One region of the Mycobacterium sp. NGS39 genome, then DNA from elsewhere that is predicted to be linked to it. Evidence: predicted binding sites of a transcription regulator. Region 1 holds the regulator's gene; the other holds the start of a gene.

Region 1 (11,662 bases):
CGGCGAAGCTCGGCAAATCCGTTGCCATCGTCGAGCGGGGCCGGATGCTGGGCGGCGTCTGCGTGAACACCGGAACCATTCCGTCCAAGACACTGCGCGAGGCCGTGCTCTACCTCACCGGCATGAGCCAGCGCGAACTGTACGGGGCGAGCTACCGGGTCAAGGACAAGATCACGCCGGCTGACCTGCTGGCTCGCACCACGCACGTCGTCAACAAAGAGCAGGATGTGGTCCGCTCGCAGCTGATGCGCAACAACATCGAGGTCTACATCGGGCACGGCCGGTTCGTCGACGAGCACACCGTCCTCATCGAGAACCCGAACCGCGGCGACCGCATCACGATCACGGGTCGCTACATCGTGATCGCCACGGGCACCAAGCCGGCGCGTCCGGCCGGTGTCGAGTTCGACGAATGCCGGGTGCTGGATTCCGACGGCATCCTGGACCTCAAGGCGCTGCCGTCGTCAATGGTCGTGGTGGGCGCAGGCGTGATCGGCATCGAGTACGCGTCGATGTTCGCCGCGCTTGGCACCAAGGTGACCGTCGTCGAGAAGCGCGACACGATGCTGGACTTTTGCGATCCGGAGGTGGTCGAGGCCCTGCGATTCCACCTGCGCGATCTGGCGGTCACGTTCCGGTTCGGCGAGGAGGTGACAGCGGTCGACGTCGGCTCGGCCGGCACTGTCACGACCTTGGCCAGCGGCAAACAGATCCCCGCCGAGACCGTGATGTACTCCGCCGGGCGCCAGGGCCAAACCGACCATCTCGACCTGGCCAACGCCGGGCTCGAGGCGGACAGCCGCGGTCGCATCTTCGTCGACGACAGGTTCCAGACCAAGGTCGACCACATCTTCGCCGTCGGCGACGTCATCGGATTCCCCGCGCTCGCCGCAACCTCGATGGAGCAGGGCCGGCTGGCGGCCTACCACGCATTCGGCGAACCCACCGCCGGCATGACGGACCTGCAGCCGATCGGCATCTACTCGATCCCGGAGATCTCCTACGTCGGTGCCACCGAGGTGGAGCTGACCAAGGACTCGATTCCGTACGAGGTCGGGGTGTCGCGCTACCGCGAACTCGCACGCGGCCAGATCGCCGGCGACTCCTACGGCATGCTCAAGATACTGGTGTCCACCGACGACCTGAAGCTGCTCGGCGTGCACATCTTCGGTACCAGCGCCACCGAGCTCGTGCACATCGGTCAGGCGGTGATGGGCTGTGGCGGCACCATCGAGTACCTCGTCGACGCAGTGTTCAACTATCCGACGTTCTCGGAGGCGTACAAGGTCGCCGCGCTGGACGTGATGAACAAGATGCGTGCGCTCAACCAGTTCCGCTCGTAGCTAGCAGTCGTCCTCGAAGACCGCGGGTGCGGTGTCACCGGTTCCGCCGGCTTCTGCCCGATGCAGCAGATCTGCCACCCGGCCGTCGAATGGTGAAGAGTACGAGACGTTGTCGTCGCAACCGCCGCCGTGCGGGCCGCCCACCAGTCCGACCACCGCGCCGTCGATGCGCCACGGCGCGCCGCTGGTACCGGCCATCAGGCCCGCACATGTCAGCGACGGGAACCCGCCGGGCGCCGTCGCAATTGCGGCGCGGCAGCCGATGGGAGCACCGCCGGTGCCCATCGGGTACGCGGTCACGGTGACGACGGTCGCGGGCGGCGGCGCTGCACCCAGGCTCAGCCCTGCGCCGACCACCGATTCGAGGGAGCGGCCGTCGTCCCGGCTGACCCGTGCCACGGCGAAGTCGGCGACGGGATCCCGGCTGGCCAGCCATCGCGGGTCGAGGTAGATCGCTCCGACGGTCCAGGTGCCGGCGGAACCGGCCCGGCCGTCGAATCCGGGCGCGAATGTCGTCGGATAGCCCGAGGCCACGCAGTGTGCAGCGGTGAGGATCAAGTCGCCGGTGGCCGAATGCAGCACCGATCCGGTACAGGTGTGCATGTCTGAGGCCCCAAGGAACACCGCCCCGACCAACGGATCGGGAGCGACGGGCCCGGCGGTGGCCGACGTCGGTGGCGGCGGCGCAACCGCAGCGGCGGGCTGATGTCGCGGCGCGCAGCTCAGCAGACAGACGGCCACCAGCAGCAGGGGGGCCAGGCGCACGCGCATCACGTCGATCATCCTGGAACGCAACGATGCCAGTGTCGCGTTGAGCAAACAGGGGTACCCGCGATCGCAATATTGCGGCCTGCGGTGGCGGCTGGGCCGATCGGCAGCGACACTAGACGTCACCGGGCCCGCGGAAGGAGGCGAAAAGAATGGCTGAGCACCGCGATGAATACCGGCCGGATCAGAGCGGAATGTACGAGCTGGAGTTTCCGGCCCCGCAATTGTCGTCGCCCGACGGCCGCGGTCCGGTGTTGATTCACGCATTGGAGGGTTTCTCGGACGCAGGCCACGCGATCCGGCTGTCGTCGCGCTACCTGCGGGAAGCGCTGGACACCGAGCTGGTGGCATCGTTCGCGATCGACGAGCTGCTGGACTACCGGTCGCGCCGACCGCTGATGACGTTCAAGACCGACCACTTCACCGCTTACGACGATCCGGAGCTGAGCCTTTACGCGCTGCACGACACGGTCGGGACGCCGTTTCTGCTGCTGGCCGGCATGGAACCCGACCTGAAATGGGAGCGGTTCGTCACCGCGGTGCGGCTGCTGGCCGAGCGGCTGGGCGTGCGGCAGACGATCGGTCTGGGCACCATCCCGATGGCGGTGCCGCACACCAGGCCGGTGACCATGACGGCGCACTCCAACAACAAGGAGCTGATCGCCCACCATCAGCCGTGGGTCGGCGAGGTGCAGGTGCCCGGCAGCGCGTCGAATCTGCTGGAGTTCCGGATGGCCCAGCACGGCCACGACGTCGTCGGGTTCACCGTGCACGTCCCCCACTACTTGGCGCAGACCGACTACCCCGCCGCGGCCGAGGCGCTGCTGGCCGAAGTCAGCAAAGTCGCTTCGCTGCAGATCCCCTTGGCGGCGCTCACCGAGGCGGCAGCGGAGATCCGCGCGAAGGTCGACGAGCAGGTGAACTCCAGCCCCGAAGTTGCGCAGGTGGTGTCCGCGCTGGAGCGCCAGTACGACGCGTTCGTCGCGGCCCAGGAGAACCGCTCGCTGCTGGCGCGCGACGAAGAGCTGCCCAGCGGCGAAGAACTGGCCGGGGAGTTCGAACGCTTCCTGGCGCAGCAGACAGGTGACTTCTCGGACGGTTTCCGAGACGGCGACGACAAGAAGTGAGCTGACCCGGGCCGCCGGCCCGAAGCGGAGGTGGCCCTATGACTGCGCGGACGACGAATCTGCGGCCGGTACGCGACGTGCGGACGACGCTAAAGTTCCGCACGATTCACGGCTACCGCCGCGCGTTTCGCGTCGCTGGTGACGGGCCCGCGATCCTGCTGATCCACGGCATCGGCGACAACTCGTCGACCTGGGAGGCCGTGCAGACAAAACTTGCGCAACGGTTCACCGTGATCGCCCCGGACTTGCTCGGTCACGGCAAGTCGGACAAACCGCGGGCCGACTACTCGGTTGCCGCGTACGCCAACGGCATGCGCGACCTGCTCGCCGTCCTCGACATCGACCGCGTGACCGTGATCGGACACTCGCTCGGTGGCGGCGTCACGATGCAATTCGCTTACCAGTACCCGCAATTGGTGGAACGGATCGTGCTCGTCGGGACGGGCGGGGTGACCAAGGACGTCCATTTCGCGCTGCGCCTCGCGTCGCTGCCGATGGGCACCGAGGCGCTGGCGCTGTTGCGGCTTCCGGGAGCGTTGCCTGCGTTGCAGATCGTCGGGCGCATGTTGGGCGCGATGCTCAATGCCGCTGCCAGCGCGGCGCCGGGACTGGCCCCCACACGGTTCGGCCATGATCTGCCCGACGTGCTTCGAGTGCTCGCGGAGTTGCCGGAGCCCACGGCGTCGTCGGCGTTTTCGCGGACGCTGCGCGCAGTGGTGGACTGGCGCGGCCAGGTGGTGACCATGCTCGACCGATGTTATTTGACGCAATCCGTTCCGGTGCAATTGATTTGGGGAGAGCACGATTCGGTGATCCCGGTGGCTCATGCGCAGATGGCGCACGCCGCGATGCCGGGTTCGCGGCTGGAGGTTTTCGAGAACTCCGGCCATTTTCCGTTCCACGACGACCCGGACCGCTTCGTCGAGGTCGTCGAGCAGTTCATCGATTCCACGGAACCCGCGGTATACGACCAGGATCGGCTGCGGTCGCTGCTGCGCGCCGGCATCAGCGACCAGACGATCTCCGGTCCGATCGACACCCGCGTCGCGGTGCTCGACGCGATGAGTTCCGACGAGCGCAGCGCAACCTGATCCGGCGCTCGCGCTGAGTAGAGTCGGGCACATGGGTACCGACGTGTCCGTGGTGCGCGTGTTCACCGACGCGGAAGGAAACTTCGGCAATCCGCTCGGCATCGTCGACGCGAGCACCGTCGCACCGCGTGACCGGCAAGGGCTCGCGACCCAATTGGGTTACAGCGAAACGATTTTCGTCGACGTGCCTGATCGGGGTGCAACCACCGCCCACGCTCGCATCTTCACTCCTGCGACAGAGTTGCCGTTCGCCGGGCACCCGACGGTGGGGTTGGCGTGGTGGCTCAAACAACGCGGGCTTCCGATCCGCACGTTGCAGGTGCCGGCGGGTGTGGTCGCTGTCGGCTACGAGGACGAGTTGACGACGGTACGCGCACGCGCCGACTGGGCGCCGGAGTTTGCCTTCCACGAACTGCCCTCGCCCGACGACGTCGTCAACGCGGATCCCGACGACTACCCCGAAGACGACCCGCACTACATCTGGGCCTGGCTCGACAAGTCGCGCGGACACCTGCGCTCGCGGATGTTCGCGGCTGACCTCGGCGTCGCCGAAGACGAGGCGACCGGCGCGGCGGCCGTGCGCATCACCGACATTCTCAGCCGGGATCTCACGATCACCCAGGGCAAAGGTTCCGTCATCTACACCCGGTGGAGCCCTGAGGGGTGGGTGACGGTGGGCGGCCGCGTCGTCGACGATGGCACCGTGCGCGTCGACTGAAGGGTTACTTCGACGCGCTGACCTTGCGGTGGGCGCGCAGGGCCTCGATCTCCCGCTCGAAGTCGTCGGCGGAGGTGAACGACCGGTACACCGACGCGAACCGTAAATAGGCCACCTCGTCCAAGTCGCGCAGCGGACCCAGAATGGCCAGGCCGACCTCGTGGCTGGGCACCTCGGGGGAGCCGGTGGCCCGCACGGTGTCTTCCACTTGTTGCGCGAGCAGGTTGAGCGCGTCGTCGTCGACCTGGCGGCCCTGACATGCCCGTCGCACGCCGCGGATCACCTTCTCGCGGCTGAACGGTTCGGTGACCCCACTGCGCTTGACCACCGCCAGCACGGCCGTCTCGACGGTGGTGAACCTGCGCCCGCATTCCGGGCATGAGCGTCTGCGTCGGATCGCTTGGCCCTCATCGGTTTCCCGCGAGTCGACCACCCGGGAATCGGGATGGCGGCAGAACGGACAGTGCATGACTGCTCCTTCGCCGCGCAGACATTCGGTCGAGTCGAACGCCTCCGAGACTACCCGCGGGCGGCGGACGCGGCCCAACGTCGCCGCGGACATCACCCGAGCGGGGCGATCAGCGTCTGCCCGGCATCCAGCGCTGCAGAGTCGAGGTGATTGAGCTCCCGGATCCGCTCGATCACCCCGGCCACCGGCGCGTCCGGCGCCACTCTGGCCGCAAGCCGCTGCAGATTCTCGCCGGGCTGCACCTGCACGACCGCCAACTGCTGCGGCGCGGAGGTGCCCGTCGTGTCGGCGCTGCGGGCTTGGGCGATCGCGATGAGCCACACCGTGATCAGGGCTGCGACCGCCGCCAGCATGACGGTCACGGTGGTGCTGACGCGTCGCGGCCGGTGCGGTGCACACGACACCGCCACGCCTGTCGCCCGATATTTGACCGCGGCACCGCCTGGCCGGTTCGGTACGGGACGGCGAGCCCGAAGGGTCGGCGCCGGTACGTCCCACGTGTCGATCACGGTCATGAGCGCCCCTTCTGTCGTCACCATTCGCTCCTTTGTTCGAATATAGTCGATCATGCGTTCGAAGTCCGAACATTTGATCGATGTGTACCAGAGGGGTCCGACAGGCTCGCGTCCTGAGACATCACAGTCCGACAGGCTCGCTCGCTCCCGATCACGAATGCGACACGCCTCGAACACATGTTTGAAGATGTCTGTGACGACAGCTAGATTTGCAGTCATGAGCGACAGCAGCGGTCTCACCCAACGTCAGCGGACCATCTTGGAGGTGATCCGCGCATCGGTCACCACCAGGGGATATCCGCCGAGCATCCGGGAGATCGGCGACGCCGTCGGCCTCACCTCCACGTCGTCGGTGGCACATCAGCTGCGCACGCTGGAACGCAAGGGCTATCTGCGCCGCGACCCGAATCGTCCCCGCGCCGTCGATGTACGCGGGGCCGACGACGCGGCGACGGCGGTCACCACTGATGTCGCCGGTTCTGACGCGCTGCCGGAACCGACGTTCGTGCCCGTGCTCGGACGCATTGCCGCAGGCGGGCCCATCCTCGCCGAGGAGGCGGTCGAAGACGTGTTCCCGCTGCCCCGCGAATTGGTGGGCGAGGGGTCGTTGTTCCTGCTCAAGGTCGTGGGCGAGTCGATGGTCGACGCCGCGATCTGCGACGGCGACTGGGTGGTGGTGCGACAGCAGAACACCGCCGACAACGGCGACATCGTCGCGGCGATGATCGACGGGGAAGCCACTGTGAAGACGTTCAAGCGCACCGGCAACCAGGTTTGGCTGATGCCGCACAACCCCGCGTTCGATCCGATTCCCGGCAACGATGCCGCGATTCTCGGCCGCGTGGTGACGGTGATCCGCAAAATCTGACCCGCACACCGCGCCTCGGGTGCAAGGTGGATTCATGCGTGCGTTCCGGGCGGTGCGAGTGATTTCAGCAGCGGCGATGGCAGCAGCAGCGCTCGTCGTCCCCGCGGTCGCCTCCCCCGGCGCCGAAAGCCATGTCGCGATGTGTCCGCGCGGCATGGTGCCCAATCCCAACGGCTACGGCTGCATACCGCAGCTGGGACCCGGCGGCGCGTTCGTCGGAGCCCCGAGTCAGGAAGTGCTCACCCGCTGCAACGGCAACATCTACATCTGCGTGTGGCCGTACCCGGTTCCCTGATCCGCACCAAGGACACAGCCCGCGCGGCTCACCGAACAGACTGCGCCAGTTGACGTTTCGCCGGCTCAGACGCCCAGCGAGCGTCCGATGATTTCCTTCATGATCTCGGTCGTACCGCCGTAGATCGTTTGCACCCGGGCATCCAGATACGCGCGCGCAATCGGGTATTCGCGCATGTAGCCGTAGCCGCCGTGCAGCTGCAGGCACCGGTCGATCAGATGGACCTGCTTTTCGGTGGAGTACCACTTGGCCATCGCGGCCTGCTCGGCGGTCAGCTTCTCGTCGAGGTGCAGCCGGATGAACTCGTCGACCATGATCCGCACCACGGTTGCTTCGGTGGCCAGCTCGGCGAGCAGAAAGCGGCTGTTCTGGAAACTGCCGATCGGCTTGCCGAAAGCCTTGCGCTCCTTGGTGTACTGCAGCGTCGACTCCAGCACGGCCTCCATCGCTGCGGCCGCCATGATCGCGATCGAGATGCGCTCCTGTGGCAGGTTCTGCATCAGGTAGATGAAGCCCTTGCCTTCCTCACCGAGCAGGTTCTCGGCGGGCACCTTGACGTCGGTGAACGACAGCTCGGCGGTGTCCTGGGCGTCCAACCCGATCTTGTCCAGATGACGGCCGCGCTCGAAGCCTTCCATTCCGCGCTCGACGACCAGCAGCGAGAAGCCCTGCGCGCCCTTCTCCGGATCGGTCTGCGCGACGACGATCACCAGGTCGGAGTTGATGCCGTTGGTGATGAAGGTCTTCGCCCCGTTGAGGATGTAGTGGTCACCTTCTTTGACCGCGCGGGTCTTGATGCCCTGCAGGTCGCTGCCGGTGCCCGGCTCGGTCATCGCGATCGCGGTGATCAGCTCGCCGGTACAGAACTTCGGCAGCCAGCGTTGCTTCTGCTCTTCGTTGGCCAGCCTCAGCAGATACGGGGCCACCACGTCGTTGTGCAGCCCGAAGCCGATTCCGCTGTAGCGGCCCTTGGTGGTCTCTTCGGTGATGATCGTGTTGTACCGGAAGTCTGCGTTGCCGCCGCCGCCGTATTCCTCGGGCACCGCCATTCCCAGAAAGCCCTGCTTGCCGGCCTCCAGCCAGACGCCGCGGTCGACGATCTTGTCCTTCTCCCACTGCTCGTGGTACGGCGCGACGTGGCGCTCCAAGAAGGAGCGATAGGACTCGCGGAACAGCTCGTGCTCGGGCTCGAAAAGGGTGCGCTGGTATCTGACGACATTGCCCACGGCGTGACCTCCGGTATCGGGAACCTGCGCCCAAAGATATACCAACCGGATGGTTGGTTTGGTCGCCGGCCACGCGTCCTACAGTGAAACCGTGGCCGAGGTCATCCGTGTCCGAGAGCGTGGGCGGATAATCGAGTTCACGTTCGACGACCTGATGCGCTACCACGGCGCAGGCTCTCCCGGCGGCGTGGCGAACGCATTCAAAGTTCTGCAGCGTGCGTTCGAGGTGCTCTCACCCGACGCGCCGCCGCAGCGCCGCGAGGTGGTGGTGCGAACCGCGTTCCGCGGCCCCGGGGCACGCGACGGGATCGAGGCGGTGACGCGGGCAGTCAGCGACGGCCGCTACGTCGTGGATCCCGCATTGTCACGTCGCGACCTCGGACGGCTGCGCGAGAGTTTCGTCTTCGAAGTCGGCATCGGCGACCGTTCGGCGACGCTGGTGCTGCGCGACGGGTTCGTCACCGAAGAATTCATCAACCTCGCCCAGAACGACGCCCGCACCGAGGCCGAGGAGGCGCGGCTGGACGTGTTGAAAGCCGAACTGGCGCAACGCATCATGGCCGCAGACGCAGCCGACGTGTACGAAATCGCATAGGCGCCGACGCTAGGTCGACGCGAATTCGCGCAGGCTCGCCGCCAAGGCCACCGGAACCCGCGCTTTGATCCGGGTGCCGTCGGCGTTGTGTTCGGACTCCTGCACGCGACCGTCGGCATGGACGCGGGCCACCAGATCACCGCGGTGATAAGGAATCACGACGTCGATCGCGGTGTCAGTGGGTACGGCGAGCTCGGCCATCCGGGCCCGCAGGTGGTCCAGCCCCTCGCCGGTTCGAGCGGAGACGAACACCGCGCCGGGCAGCGCGCGCCGCAACTTGGCGAGCACGAGATCACCGGCGGCGTCAATCTTGTTGACTACCAACAGTTCTGGTGCGGCATGGCCGTCGTGATCGGCGACGACCTCCCGGATCACTCCCCGCACCGCGTTGATCTGTGCCAGCGGGTTGGCGTCCGATCCGTCGACCACATGCACCAACAGGTCCGCGTCGACAACCTCTTCCAGGGTCGAGCGGAAAGCCTCGACCAGCTGCGTGGGCAGATGCCTGACGAACCCGACGGTGTCTGTCATGACGAACGGCCGCCCGTCGTCGAATTCGCCTCGGCGCGTAGTCGGTTCGAGGGTGGCGAACAAGGCGTCCTGAACCAGCACGCCGGCGCCGGTGAGTGCGTTGAGGACACTCGACTTGCCCGCGTTGGTGTATCCGACGATCGCGATCGACGGCACGTCGCTGCGCAACCGCCGGCCGCGCTGGGTGTCGCGAGCCTGCTTCATGCCTTTGATCTCGCGGCGCAGCTTGGCCATTCGCTCACGGATCCGGCGACGGTCTGTTTCGATCTTCGTCTCACCGGGGCCACGCAGACCCACACCGCCGGTACTGCCGCCTGCGCGGCCGCCGGCCTGCCGTGACATCGACTCGCCCCAGCCGCGCAGACGCGGCAGCATGTATTCCATCTGCGCCAGCGACACCTGCGCCTTGCCCTCCCGGCTGGTGGCGTGCTGCGCGAAGATGTCGAGGATCAGCGCGGTGCGGTCGATCACCTTCACCTTCACGGCTTTCTCCAGCGCCGTCAGCTGCGCCGGACTCAGCTCGCCATCGCAAATCACGGTGTCGGCGCCAGTGGCGAGCACGATCTCGCGCAGCTCGTTGGCCTTACCGGAGCCGATGTAGGTCGACGCGTCGGGTTTGTCGCGGCGCTGGATCACTCCCTCGAGCACCTGCGAGCCCGCCGTTTCCGCCAGCGCCGCCAACTCGGCCAGGCTGGCCTGGGCGTCGGCCGCACTGCCTTCGGTCCACACGCCGACCAGCACCACGCGTTCGAGCCGCAGCTGGCGGTACTCGACCTCGGAGACGTCGGCAAGTTCGGTCGACAGCCCGGACACGCGGCGCAGGGCGGAGCGGTCTTCGAGAGCCAGTTCGCCGATGCTCGGTGTGTCGTCTACAGGAAATTCTGGATCAGTCATAAGCAATAAGACATGGTGCCCGCCGGATCTGCGGCGCGCACCTGATTTAACACCGCTGTGCCTGCCACCATTCCTCCGAGATTTCCCCGCCGGCGACCAGTACCGACGGACCGCGCAGATAGCTGGTCGCCGCGGTCACGGTGACGAGCACCTCGCCGCCCGGGACACGAACCGTCAGTGAGCCCGTGGACGCGCCGTCGTGCGCCAGGGCCGCCACCGCGGCGGCGACGGTTCCCGTTCCGCACGAACGGGTCTCACCGACGCCCCGTTCGTGCACCCGCATCGACACCGCACCGCCGACGGGCGCCGTCAGCACCTCGACGTTCACGCCGTCTGGAAACTGTTTGCGGTCGAACGCCACCGGCGCCGCAACGTCTAGGGCGCGTAGCTCATCGTCGGTCAGCTCCGCATCGACGCACGCCAGATGCGGATTGCCGACGTCGACGGCCAGCCCGCGAAGGCGACGGCCGCCGACGACCGCCTCGCCGGTGCCGAGCGGGTTGGCTTTGCCCATTTCGACGGTGACGTCGGCGAAGGTGTGGTCGACGCGGTGTACCTGCACTGGCCGCGGACCGGCCAGCGAGCCGACGACGAACTCGTCGCGCGCCGCCAGGCCGCTGGCGCGCAGGTAGTGGGCGAACACGCGCACGCCGTTGCCGCACATTTCGGCAACCGACCCGTCGGCGTTGCGGTAGTCCATGAACCAGTCCGTAGGCTGCACGCCTTCGGGCACCCGCGGAAGCGCTCCGCAAGCCGCCGCGGCGCCGGCGGTGGTCACCCGCAGCACCCCGTCGGCGCCGAGCCCGCGGCGGCGGTCGCACAAGGCGGCCACCAAATACGGGGTCAGTGGCAGCTTCGCCTCGATGTCGGGCAGCAGCACGAAGTCGTTCTGGGTGCCGTGGCCCTTGGCGAAGATCATGTGCGCCCCGTTATCCCGGCTGCGCCGGCGTCATCGTCGTAGGCGCGGATCACCTGCTCAGGATACGTGCCGCCATGCCCGCAGCACGGCATCTGCTTTGCCCGGATCGGCGCCGTCGAGCCACTGGATGCGGTGGTCGCGGCGGAACCACGAGCGCTGGCGGCGCGCGTAGCGGCGGGTGGCGATGAACGTCGGCTCACCCGCGGCGCTGCCGTCGCACCCGCGGTCGAGCTCGGCGATCACCTGCGCATAGCCGAGTGCCCGTAACGCCGTCACGCCGTCCCGCAGCCTTTTGCCCAGTAG
Region 2 (11,662 bases), on a different contig from region 1:
TGGCCTCAAGCGCCCCGCGGATCGCGCGTTCCTGCTCGCCGGTGGCGCCCTCGCCGATCAGCAGGCTGTGCATCTCGACGATGAGGATCATCGCGATCACACCGAGCAGCACACCGATGGCTATGGTGCCGACGCCGTCCCAGACGGCGTCGCCGGTGAGGACCGTCAGCCCCACGCCTATGAATGCGAACAGCAGTCCGGTCAGCGCGCCGAGATCCTCGAGCAGCACGACGGGCAGTTCGGGATTGCGCGACGTGCGGATGAACCGCCACCAGCTGCCGGAGCCCTTCAGCGGCCGCGACTCGACCACCGCGGTTCGTAAACTGAACGACTCTAAGGCAATTGCCACCGCGAGGATCACGATCGCCACGACCGGTGACGTCAACGGCTCGGGATGGCTGATCTTGTGGTAGCCCTCGTAGAGCGCGAACAGCGAACCGAGACTGAACAATACGAGCGCCACGACGAACGAGTAGAAGTAGCGGCTGCGGCCGTACCCGAACGGGTGCAGGCGGTCGGCTTCCTTGCGGGCGCGGCGCTGCCCCAGCAGAAGCAGCGCCTGGTTTGAGGTGTCGGCCACCGAATGCACCGCCTCGGCCAGCATCGACGAGCTGCCGGTGATGAGATAGCCGACGAACTTCGCTACCGCGATACCGGCGTTGGCCGCCAACGCCGCCAAGATCGCCTTCGTACTGCCCTCGCTCGACACGCCGCGATTCTCCTTAAACACCTGGGGTAACCCGGAACAACTCCGCCGGCCGTTCGGCGACCAAGCGAATGGGGCCGTCGTCGGCCGGCACCCAGGCCGCCTGCCCCCGCTGCAAGGTCATCGACGACGACTTCGCGTGCAATTGCACCGCGCCACCGGTACACAAGAGAACCTGGGGTCCGTCATGTCGAACGGCGGTGTCGATCTCGTGTCCCAGGTTCTCGCCGTCTATGCGCAAACACGACACCGCGAATTCGTCGGCCGGTGCCAGGTACACGAGCTCTGGTCCCTCCCAACGTATTTCGGGACGCATCGATTCTGCTGCGACGGGATGGAAGTCGAGGATCCGCAGCAGCTCCGGGACGTCGACGTGCTTGGGGGTCAACCCGCCGCGCAACACGTTGTCTGAATTGGCCATCACTTCCAGCGCCACGCCGCGCAGATAGGTGTGCAGGTTGCCCGCCGGCAGGAAGAGAGCCTCCCCCGGCTCGAGGTGCATGCGGTTCAGCAGCAGCGCCGCTAGTACGCCGGCGTCACCGGGATACCGCTCGCCGAGCTCCAGCACCGTTTTCGCCTCATCGGCGAATTGCTTTGCGCCCGAACGGATGTAGTCGATAGCGCCGTCGAGCACTGCAGGCACCAATACGTCGAGGTCCGGTTGCGGCGCGGTGATCCAGGTGGTGAACAGTGCCCGCAGCCCGTCGGCGTCGGGCTGGCCGTTGAGCAGCGCAATGAACGGATCGAGGAGCGGTACCGCCAGCGCCTTCATCAGCTCGACGGTGTGCGCCACGTCGCGAAACCCCGCCAGCGCCTCGAACGGTTCCACCGCGATCACCAGCTCGGGTTTGTGGCTGCGGTCACGGTAGTTGCGCGTCGGCGAGGTCACCGGGATGCCCAGCCGCTCCTCGCGGTCGAACCCCTCGGCGGCCTGCCGCGCGCTCGGGTGCGCCTGCAATGACAGCGGCTCGTCAGCGGCCAGCACCTTCACCAGAAACGGCAGGCGTTCGCCGAATCGCTCGACCACCGATACGCCGAGCTGGCCTTCAGGATCGGCCGCGAGGGTCTCGAGCAGGGACCGGTCTCCGGCGTCGGTCTGCAGCCACGCCGGATCGCCGGGGTGCGCACCGAACCACAGCTCGGCCTCGGGATGTTTTGTGGGAGTTGGTCTTCCGGTGAATTCGGCGATCGCCGTGCGGGACCCCCACGCGTAGGTGCGCACCGCGCCGCGTAACAGATGCACGTCGCTAACCCCGAATCAATCGCAGATACACCGCGGCCATTTCCAACCGCACCGCCAGCACTGCCAATTGCGCGTCGGCGGTGCCGATCCCCGCCGCGGCGGGATCCGTCACGTCTGCGGCACCCACCAGGTCGACGTCGTCGAGCCCTGCCGTGCGGGCCGCCACCACGGCGCGTTCATCGGTGAGCGTCAACGCGAGAACCCGCAGGCGCTCCGGCAGCGGACCGTCGATCTCTTCGTCGTGGAAGATCGCGTCCACCGAATCCACGTGCCCCCGTTGGAAACCCGACCGCAGCGCCACCACCACGTCACCCAGTCCGGCCGCGGCGGCCACGGTGCCCGAAATCCGCAGCAGCACCGCGCTGCCGTGCTGCGCCAAGGCCAACGCGGCGGCGGAGTCGGCGGCCAGCACCACGCGGCGCGACACCATACGATCCGCCAGTGCCTTGGCCGGGTTGGTGACCACTTCGCGGCCGGCACTGCTGCGCAGCACTTCAGCGTCGACGTCGTCGGCCAGCGCGGCGATGTCGGCGTGCACTGCGGGGTCGACCGTCGACACAGCGGCCAAGCCGGCGGCGAAATAGCGGGTCAACCCGAACGCGTCGTTCAGCGGCAGCCGCGGCTCGAGCACCGCGGCCCGTCCGGCAGCGGCGTCTCGCAGCGGTCCTTCGAACGGCGCGACCACCAGCACCCGCGCGCCGCGCCGCACTCCCATCGACGCGGCGGCCACTAACGCAGGGTCGCCGGGATCGTCGCCGGCCACCACGACCACGTCGAGCGGGCCGATCCACGGCGGCGCGCCGGCGGCCACCATGATCGGCGCCCCGGCAGACTGGCCGACGAGCGCGGACACCATGCGACCGGCAGTGCCGGCGGTGCCGCGCCCGGCCACCCAGACCACCGTGCGCGGTTGCGGACCGGCCAGCGACTCCAGCGCCCCCTCGTCGACCGCGGCAGCCGTCGCACGCACATGTGCCCCGGCCGTCGACGCCGCCCGCAGCAGGCCTTCGGTATCGGCGGCGACGAGCCCGTCGACGTCGTCGAGGTCGATCACCGACCGCGTGGCATTCATGACGAAACCTTTGACGCAGAACGGATTTCGGCTGCGACTCGGTCCACCACGGCATCCACCGCCTCCGGGGTCCGCGCTTCGACGTTCAACCGCAGCAACGGCTCGGTGTTGGACATCCGGATGTTGAACCAGGTGCCCTCACCCAAGTCGACGGTCACGCCGTCCAAGTGGTCGATCGAGACGATATGTGTGCCGAACGATTTCAGTACGGCGTCGATGCAATCCTGGGCGTCGGCGACCGTGAAGTTGATTTCGCCGGACTGCTCGTAGCGCTGATAGTCGGCCATCAGATCCGACAGCGGCCGATCGTGCTCGCCGAGTGCCGCGAGCACGTGCAGCGCGGCCAGCATGCCGGAGTCGGCGCCCCAGAAGTCGCGGAAGTAGTAGTGCGCAGAATGCTCGCCACCGAAGATCGCGCCTGTCTCGGCCATGAGCGCCTTGATGTAGGAGTGCCCGACGCGTGAGCGCACCGGCGTCCCCCCGCGCTCGGTCACCAGCTCCGGCACGGCACGCGACGTGATCAGGTTGTGGATCACGGTGGCACCGATCTCCCGGTCGAGTTCGCGAGCCGCTACCAGCGCCGTGACAGCCGACGGCGACACCGGCTCGCCGCGTTCGTCGACCACGAAGCAGCGGTCGGCATCCCCGTCGAAAGCCAGCCCGATGTCGGCACCGGTCGCCCGGACATGCTCTTGCAAGTCGGCCAGGTTGGCCGGGTCCAGCGGGTTGGCCTCGTGGTTGGGGAACGTGCCGTCGAGTTCGAAATACAAGGGCTCGACGGTGATCGAGGGGATCGGGCCGAGCACCGCGGGTGTGGTGTGGCCGGCCATCCCGTTACCCGCGTCAACCGCCACCCGCAGCGCCCGCCCTCCGCTGAGGTGGACCAAGGACCGCAGGAATTCGCCGTAGTCGGCGAGCACGTCGCGGTCGGTGACCTTGCCGGCCGGCCCGTCATAGTCGGGCACGCCGGCGATCATGTGCTCGCTGATCGCGGCGAGCCCGGTGTCGCGGCCCACCGGTTTTGCGCCGGCCCGGCAGAGCTTGATGCCGTTGTAGGCGGCAGGGTTGTGGCTGGCCGTGAACATCGCGCCGGGGCAGTCCAGCATGCCGGACGCGAAGTACAGCTGGTCGGTGGACGCCAGACCGATGCGGACCACGTCGAGGCCTTGGCCGGTCACACCGTCGGCGAATGCCGCGGCGAGCGCCGGTGAACTCGACCTCATGTCATACCCGAGCACCATCTGCCGCGCACCTTCGTCGCGCAGCAACCGCGCGAATGCGGCGCCGACTTCGGCGACGAACGGCTCGTCGATCTCATCGCCGACCAGCCCACGAACGTCGTAGGCCTTGATCACGCTGTGCACCAACGCAGCGGGCCGGGACATGACGAAGGTTGACTCCTGGTCGAGAACGCTACTGTTGGCGCCAGCCTAACTGTTTGCCCCCGGCCTCAGGTTCAACTCACTGCGGGTCCGGCAACACCCTGAGGTGGCCGCGGCGTCTACCGGCCTTGGACGACGCAGAAGGTGGCGGGGCCAGCACGGCGCCGTGGGTGCCGACGGGCGCGCCGTTGACCGGATCGATCTGCTGGTATCGGCCGCCGGCGGGCGAGTCGTCGAGCGCTGCACTGCCCCGGCTTCCCATCACGAAGTTGCCCCGGCCGCCGTCACGGTTCTCCCGGACCGCGTCGGCGAGCGCGACCAAGTCGTCTTCGTCGGGACTGGTGGGCAGCGGCCCGGCGTGGCGAACCAGCTCCCATCCGCGCGGGGCGGTGATGCGACTGGCGTGTCCCACACACAGGTCCCACGAATGCGGTTCCGGCGCGGTGGCCAGCGGGCCGACGACCGCCGTGGAATCCGAGTAGACAAACGTCAGCGTCGCGACCGCATATTGAGGACACCCGGGCCGGCAGCAGCGACGGGGAACGTTCACGTCGGGAAGGCTATCGTGCGGGATCGTCGGCCGCCGCCGGACACGCGCACGGTCCGAAGCGAAGATCCCCAACCGTTACGATCGCCCGCGTGGCCGGTAGACGCCGTTCCCGGCGACGGGAGATGAGGGGTCCGTTGTTGCCGCCGACGGTGCCCGGATGGCGCAGCCGCGCCGAGCGATTCGACATGGCGGTGCTCGAGGCCTATGAGCCGATCGAGCAGCGGTGGCGCGACCGGGTGTCCGGGCTCGACGTCGCGGTCGACGAGATCCCGCGCATCTCCCCCAAGGATCCGGACAGTGTGCAGTGGCCGCCGGAGGTGGTGGCCGACGGGCCGATCGCCCTGGCCCGATTGATCCCCGCCGGTGTGGACGTTCGGGGTAATTCGACGCGCGCACGCATCGTCTTGTTTCGCAAGCCGATCGAGCGGCGCGCCAAAGACAGCGACGAACTTGCGGACTTGTTGCATGAGTTGCTGGTGGCTCAGGTGGCGACGTATCTGGGTGTCGAACCCTCCGTCATCGACCCGACGATCGACGACGACTGAGCGCCTGGGTGCCTGAGCAGTTGGGGGCTAGATGATGCCGCGCTTGAGGCGGCGGCGCTCCCGCTCGGAGAGACCGCCCCAGATGCCGAAGCGCTCGTCATGGGCCAGTGCGTATTCGAGGCACTCGCCGCGAACCTCGCAGCCCATGCAGATGCGCTTGGCCTCACGGGTAGAGCCGCCCTTTTCGGGGAAGAACGCCTCCGGGTCGGTTTGGGCGCACAGTGCCCGCTCCTGCCATTGGTCGTCCGGGGCGTCCGGTGGCAGACCGAAAAAGTCAGGCACCAAAGCCAAGTTAGCTCGCTGGGCGCTGGGTGCCTCGTCGTCGGAGTGGGTTTGCGGCGCGCTGCCTGCCGCGCTCAATCCGCGGTCGACCAGCCGGATCGGTCGCGGGAAATCGCTTTGCTCGTAAGGCATTTCGCCTCCTAACCTAAGAATCGCAGTTGGTTGTGGATGTCGCCCACTATTCAGCAGAATTCGAACAAGTGATCGAATCTCGGTCTGCTGCACCGGAACCGGCTGGCGAACCGGGAATGACACTGATGTGATTACACACTTGTGAGCAGGCCCGGTCAAGCGTTAGAACCAAAATTCATACCATCTCGTTATCGAGATTCGGCGCGTCGTTTCTGCGGCGTGTCGCACCGCGGCGAACGCGCGCGCGGGCGAAGGCTTAGTGTCCTGGGTTGTGAAGGTCACCGTTCTCGTGGGCGGCGTCGGCGGGGCGCGCTTCCTTTTGGGCGTTCAGCACCTGCTCGGCCTCGGCCAGTTCGCCACCGGCGAAAGCACGCATGAGCTGACCGCCGTCGTCAACATCGGCGACGACGCGTGGATGCACGGCGTGCGCGTCTGCCCCGATCTGGACACGTGCATGTACACCCTCGGCGGCGGCATCGACCCCGAGCGCGGCTGGGGCCACCGCGACGAAACCTGGCACGCGAAGGAGGAATTGGCCCGCTACGGCGTGCAGCCCGACTGGTTCGGGCTCGGCGACCGCGACCTGGCGACCCATCTGGTGCGCAGCCAGATGCTGCGGGCAGGCTATCCACTGTCGCAAGTGACCGAAGCACTGTGCCACCGCTGGTCGCCCGGCGCGACACTGCTGCCCGCCAGTGATGACCGCTGCGAAACCCACGTCGTCATCACCGATCCCGCCGACGGCGCACAGCGCGCGATCCACTTCCAGGAGTGGTGGGTTCGCTACCGCGCGCAGGTGCCTACGCACAGCTTCGCGTTCGTCGGCGCCGAGAAGGCCACCGCCGGACCCGGCGTCGTCGACGCGATCGAATCCGCGGACGTGGTGTTTCTGGCACCGTCGAACCCCGTCGTCAGCATCGGCGCAATCCTGGCGATCCCCGGCATCCGCGGCGCATTGCGCTCCACCTCCGCGCCGGTGATCGGTTACTCCCCGATAGTCAGCGGAAAACCCTTGCGCGGCATGGCCGATGAATGCCTGCGGGTGATCGGTGTGCCCAGCACGTCGGAGGCCGTCGGCGCCTACTACGGCGCCCGCAGCGGAGTCGGGATCCTCGACGGCTGGTTGATCCACGAAGGCGACACCGCGACCATCGACGGGGTGACCGTTCGTGCGGTGCCGCTGCTGATGACGAACCCGGCCGCCACCGCAGACATGGTGCGCAGCGGTCTGGAGTTGGCCGGGCTGACGTCGGAGCCGCGGTCGTGACCGATCACGGGTCGGCGCGCCGCGTCGAGCTGCTGCCGGTAGCCGGGCTTCCCGAGTTCCGGCCCGGCGACGACCTGGCCGCGGCGATCGCCACGGCAGCGCCGTGGCTGCGCGACGGCGACGTGGTGGTGGTCACCAGTAAGGTCGTGAGCAAGTGCGAGGGCCGCATCGTGCCGGCGCCGGCCGACCCACAGGCCCGAGATGACCTGCGCCGCAAGCTGATCGACGCCGAAGCAGTCAGGGTTCTGGCGCGCAAGGGCAAGACGCTGATCACTGAGAACGCGCTGGGGCTGGTGCAGGCCGCCGCGGGCGTCGACGGCTCGAATGTCGGGGCCACCGAGCTCGCGCTGCTTCCGGTCGACCCTGACGCCAGCGCGGCGACATTGCGGGCGCGGCTGCGGGAACGGCTCGGCGTCACTGTCGGTGTGCTGATCACCGACACGATGGGTCGCGCGTGGCGCAACGGGCAGATCGACGTCGCGATCGGTGCGTCCGGTGTCGAGGTGCTGCATGCCTATGCCGGCGCTCACGACGCGTACGGCAACGAGCTGGTGGTGACCGAAGTCGCGGTCGCTGACGAATTGGCTTGCGCCGCAGACCTTGTCAAGGGCAAGCTGACCGGTGTCCCGGTGGCTGTGGTGCGCGGCCTGGCAATTACCGACGACGGCTCCACCGCCGCGCGGCTGGTGCGGGCCGGCGACGAAGATCTGTTCTGGCTCGGCACCGAGGAGGCACTTGCCGAAGGTCGCCGGCAGGCGCTGCTGCTGCGCCGGTCTGTGCGGCGGTTCACGCCCGAGCAGGTGCCGCCTCAGCACATCGAAGCCGCCGTCGCGGATGCACTCACTGCGCCGGCGCCGCATCACACGCGCCCGGTGCGGTTCGTCTGGTTGCGTGATCGTGACCGCCGGGTCGCACTGCTGGACCGCATGAAGGCCCGCTGGCGCGACGACCTCACGCGCGACGGCAAACCGGCACACGCCGTCGACGCGCGAGTGGCCCGCGGTCAAATCCTCTACGAGGCACCAGAATTGGTGATTCCGTTCCTGGTGCCCGACGGCGCGCACGACTATCCCGACAGCACCCGCACCGCAGCCGAGCACACGATGTTCACCGTGGCGGTCGGTGCCGCCGTTCAAGGGCTGCTGGTCGCGTTGGCCGTGCGCGGCATAGGCAGCTGCTGGGTGGGGTCGACAATCTTCGCGCCAGAGGAAGTACGCGACGAACTCGACCTGCCCGTCTCCTGGGAACCGTTGGGGGCTATAGCAATTGGCTATCCTGCCGAACCGCTGGCCCCGCGTGAGCCCGCCTCGGTGGCTGGGCTGCTGGTGCACAAGTGAGCCTGCGCGATTCGGTGATCACGACGCTGTCCGACTGGCGCGCACCGGATCCCGCGCAAGACGCGATGCGTGGAGCGGTGCTCGCGTTCGTGCTCGCGCGGGCCGACGCATGCCGGCGCGAATGCGAGCCGGGCCACATCACCGCCTCCACGCTTCTGCTGGACCACACCGGCACGCGCGCTCTGCTGACGCTTCATCCGCGGTTGGGCCGGTGGGTTCAACTCGGTGGGCACTGCGAGGACGTCGACGCCGACATCGTCGCCGCAGCCCGACGTGAGGCCGTCGAAGAGTCCGGCATTGCGGCGCTCTCGCTGGCTCCTGAGCTGACCGCCATTCACGTCCACCCGGTGACGTGTTCGCTGGGTGTGCCGACTCGACACCTCGACCTGCAGTTCGTCGGGCACGCGCCGCCGGATGCGCAATTCGCGGTCACCGACGAATCACTGGATCTGCGGTGGTGGGGCCTCGACGCCATGCCGAATGACATGGATTACGGCCTCGCTCAACTGGTTTCGTACGCGATTTCGGGGCGCTAACGTGCGCTCAGCGCCGGTTTGCGCACCGAAATCGCATAGCGGTCAGACGTCGGTGGAGAACCGGATGCCGCCGTCGGGAATCGTCACGCCGGGCCATACCCGTGCGCCGCGCAGCAGCTCACACCGCGCGCCGACGTCCGCGCCGTCGCCGATCACGCCGTCGCGGATCAGCGCCCGCGGCCCTACGCGCGCGCCGAACCCGATGATCGACCGCTCGATGCGCGACCCGGCCTCCACCCGCGCACCGTCGAAGATCACCGCGCCGTCCAGCCGCACCCCCGGCCCGATCTCCGCGCCGCGACCGACCACCGTGCCGCCGACCAGCACCGCTCCGGGCGCCACCGCGGCGCCGTCGTGCACCAGCTTCTCGCCGCGCTGGTGGCCCAGCGCCGGCGACGGCGCGATCCCGCGAACGAGGTCGGCCGATCCTTGGACGAAATCCTCGGGCGTACCCATGTCGCGCCAGTAACTCGCGTCAACGTAGCCGCACACCCTCAGCCCGTCCGACAGCAGCGCCGGGAACACCTCGCGCTCCACCGACACCGGCCGGCCGCGAGGAATGCGGTCGATCACCGAGCGGCGAAAGATGTAGCAGCCGGCGTTGATCTGGTCGGTCGGCGGGTCCTGCGTCTTCTCCAGGAACGCGGTGACCAAACCCTCATCGTCGGTGGGCACGCAGCCGAACGCGCGCGGGTCGCCGACGCGCACCAGGTGCAGGGTCACATCGGCGTCCAGGCGGTGATGCGTCTCGAGCATCGACACCAGGTCGGCCCCGGAGAGCACGTCGCCGTTGAACACCATGACCGTGTCGTGGCGCAGTCCGGCGGCGGCGTTGGCGATCCCGCCGCCCGTGCCCAGCGGTTCGGTTTCGGTGACGTAGTCGATCTGCAGACCCAGCTTGGAACCGTCACCGAACTCGGATTCGAACACCTCGGCCTTGTACGACGTGCCCAGCACCACATGGTGGATTCCGGCGGCCGCGATCCGCGACAGCAGGTGGGTCAGAAACGGCAGCCCGGCAGTCGGCAGCATCGGCTTGGGCGCCGACAGGGTCAGCGGCCGCAGCCGCGTGCCCTGGCCGCCGACGAGCACGATCGCGTCGACGTGCGCCGGGTCGATCGAGGTGTCCGTCATCTCACCTGCCTTTCGCCAGCTTGCGCCGGGAGCCTCGCACCGCCAACCGGGACCGCACCGCAAGCGCGAACCGCATCGCCCACCTCAGGGGCGCCTGCCACCAGTGCGGGTGCCGATCGGCAAGGTAAATGTAGGTGCTCTGGTGGTGTGCGACGAGGTTTCGGGCAGGATCGCGGCCGGTGGCGTGGCCCTTGTCGTGCAAAATCTCCGCCGAGGGCACGTAGACGTTCTGCCAGCCGGCCTTGCCGAGCCGGTCGCCGAGGTCGACGTCTTCCATATACATGAAGTAGCGCTCGTCGAATCCGTTCACCTCGTCGAAGGCGGCCTTGCGCACCAACAGGCACGACCCCGACAGCCAGCCGACCGGCCGTTCGCTGGGCTCCAGACGCTCCTGGCGGTAAGCCGCCGTCCACGGGTTGGTGCGCCACAGCGGTCCGATCACCGCGTGCAGGCCGCCTCGGACGAGGCTGGGAAGGTGACGTGCCGACGGATACACCGAGCCGTCCGGGTCGCGGATCAACGGGCCCAGCGTGCCGGCTCGCGGCCAGCGGCCGGCCGCCTCCAGCAGCAGGTCGATGCTCGCCGGCCCCCACTGCACATCGGGGTTCGCGACGACGAAGAAGTCTGTCTCCGGGCCGAGTTCGGCGGCCGCGCGGTTCACCGCGGCGCCGTAACCGATATTGCCGCCGGTGCGCAGCAGGCGGGTGTTCGGGAACTCGGCCAACGCGGCCTCGGGGCTGCCGTCGGTCGACCCGTTGTCGGCCATGACGACGGTGACGGGCCGGTCGGTGGCGTGCGACAAACTCGCCAAGAACCGGTGCAGGTGCGGACCCGGCGAGTACGTCACCGTCACCACCGTCAACATGTCACTCACGGGACGCGCCAACTCCCTCACTCACGGCGTAGAGGGTAACGGTTCTCAGCCCCGACCAGCGTCGTCAGCCGAGCTTTCGCGCGCACGGGTCTCGCTGGCGGACAGCGCGGCGGCCAGTGCGTCGCGCCACGGCCGCAACGGAGTCAGTCCGGCAGCGGCAGACAACCGGGCCGACAACGCGGAGTAGGCCGGCCGTGGGGCGGGCCGCGGCTTGCGGTCGGCGGCGACGGGCCGGACCCGTTGCGGGTCGGCGTGCAGCTCTTCGTAGACGGCCCTGGCCTGATCGAACCGGCTGACGGCGCCGGCGTTCGCGGCGTGCAGCAGGGGCGCGCTGATACCGCCCGCGGCGATCTGCAGCAGCGCACCGACCAGGTCGGCGACGAACGTGGGCGAGCCGATCTGGTCGGCCACCACGTCGATCTCCTCCCCGCCGCGTGCGCGTTGCGCGATGGCGGCGACGAAGTCATTGCCGACGCCCGTGTAGACCCAGGCAGTGCGCACCACCTGCGCGTCGGGCAAGACGGCGTGGACCGCCTCCTCGCCGGCGAGCTTTGTGCGCCCGTACACCGACAGCGGCTCCGGCTGGTCGTCGACGTCATAGG

The links. The regulator LexA, encoded in region 1, represses DNA repair genes until DNA is damaged. The targets are predictions, from matches to a motif close to CGAACANNTGTTCG.
Region 2: the regulator LexA is predicted to act here: its motif matches at 5,974-5,987, upstream of cofD (2-phospho-L-lactate transferase).

Annotation. Positions count from the first base shown of each region.
Region 1 covers NZ_JCALDH010000003.1:398,755-410,416, reverse strand. The annotation lists gene sthA (Si-specific NAD(P)(+) transhydrogenase) at 1-1,343, shown strand, start outside; gene AC5Y39_RS06705 (trypsin-like serine peptidase) at 1,344-2,126, opposite strand; gene AC5Y39_RS06700 (proteasome assembly chaperone family protein) at 2,264-3,238, shown strand; gene AC5Y39_RS06695 (alpha/beta fold hydrolase) at 3,277-4,329, shown strand; gene AC5Y39_RS06690 (PhzF family phenazine biosynthesis protein) at 4,361-5,047, shown strand; gene nrdR (transcriptional regulator NrdR) at 5,052-5,516, opposite strand; gene AC5Y39_RS06680 (LysM peptidoglycan-binding domain-containing protein) at 5,609-6,055, opposite strand; gene lexA (transcriptional repressor LexA) at 6,249-6,899, shown strand; gene AC5Y39_RS06670 (hypothetical protein) at 6,934-7,194, shown strand; gene AC5Y39_RS06665 (acyl-CoA dehydrogenase family protein) at 7,260-8,420, opposite strand; gene AC5Y39_RS06660 (hypothetical protein) at 8,512-9,015, shown strand; gene hflX (GTPase HflX) at 9,025-10,440, opposite strand; gene dapF (diaminopimelate epimerase) at 10,487-11,359, opposite strand; gene miaA (tRNA (adenosine(37)-N6)-dimethylallyltransferase MiaA) at 11,417-11,662, opposite strand, start outside.
Region 2 covers NZ_JCALDH010000005.1:144,440-156,101, reverse strand. The annotation lists gene AC5Y39_RS09185 (cation diffusion facilitator family transporter) at 1-709, opposite strand, end outside; gene manA (mannose-6-phosphate isomerase, class I) at 723-1,949, opposite strand; gene AC5Y39_RS09175 (TobH protein) at 1,954-3,021, opposite strand; gene AC5Y39_RS09170 (phosphomannomutase/phosphoglucomutase) at 3,018-4,406, opposite strand; gene AC5Y39_RS09165 (DUF3499 domain-containing protein) at 4,483-4,953, opposite strand; gene AC5Y39_RS09160 (metallopeptidase family protein) at 5,076-5,498, shown strand; gene AC5Y39_RS09155 (WhiB family transcriptional regulator) at 5,526-5,789, opposite strand; gene cofD (2-phospho-L-lactate transferase) at 6,184-7,179, shown strand; gene AC5Y39_RS09145 (coenzyme F420-0:L-glutamate ligase) at 7,176-8,516, shown strand; gene AC5Y39_RS09140 (NUDIX hydrolase) at 8,513-9,052, shown strand; gene manB (mannose-1-phosphate guanylyltransferase) at 9,095-10,186, opposite strand; gene AC5Y39_RS09130 (glycosyltransferase family 2 protein) at 10,188-11,060, opposite strand; gene rfbD (dTDP-4-dehydrorhamnose reductase) at 11,106-11,662, opposite strand, start outside.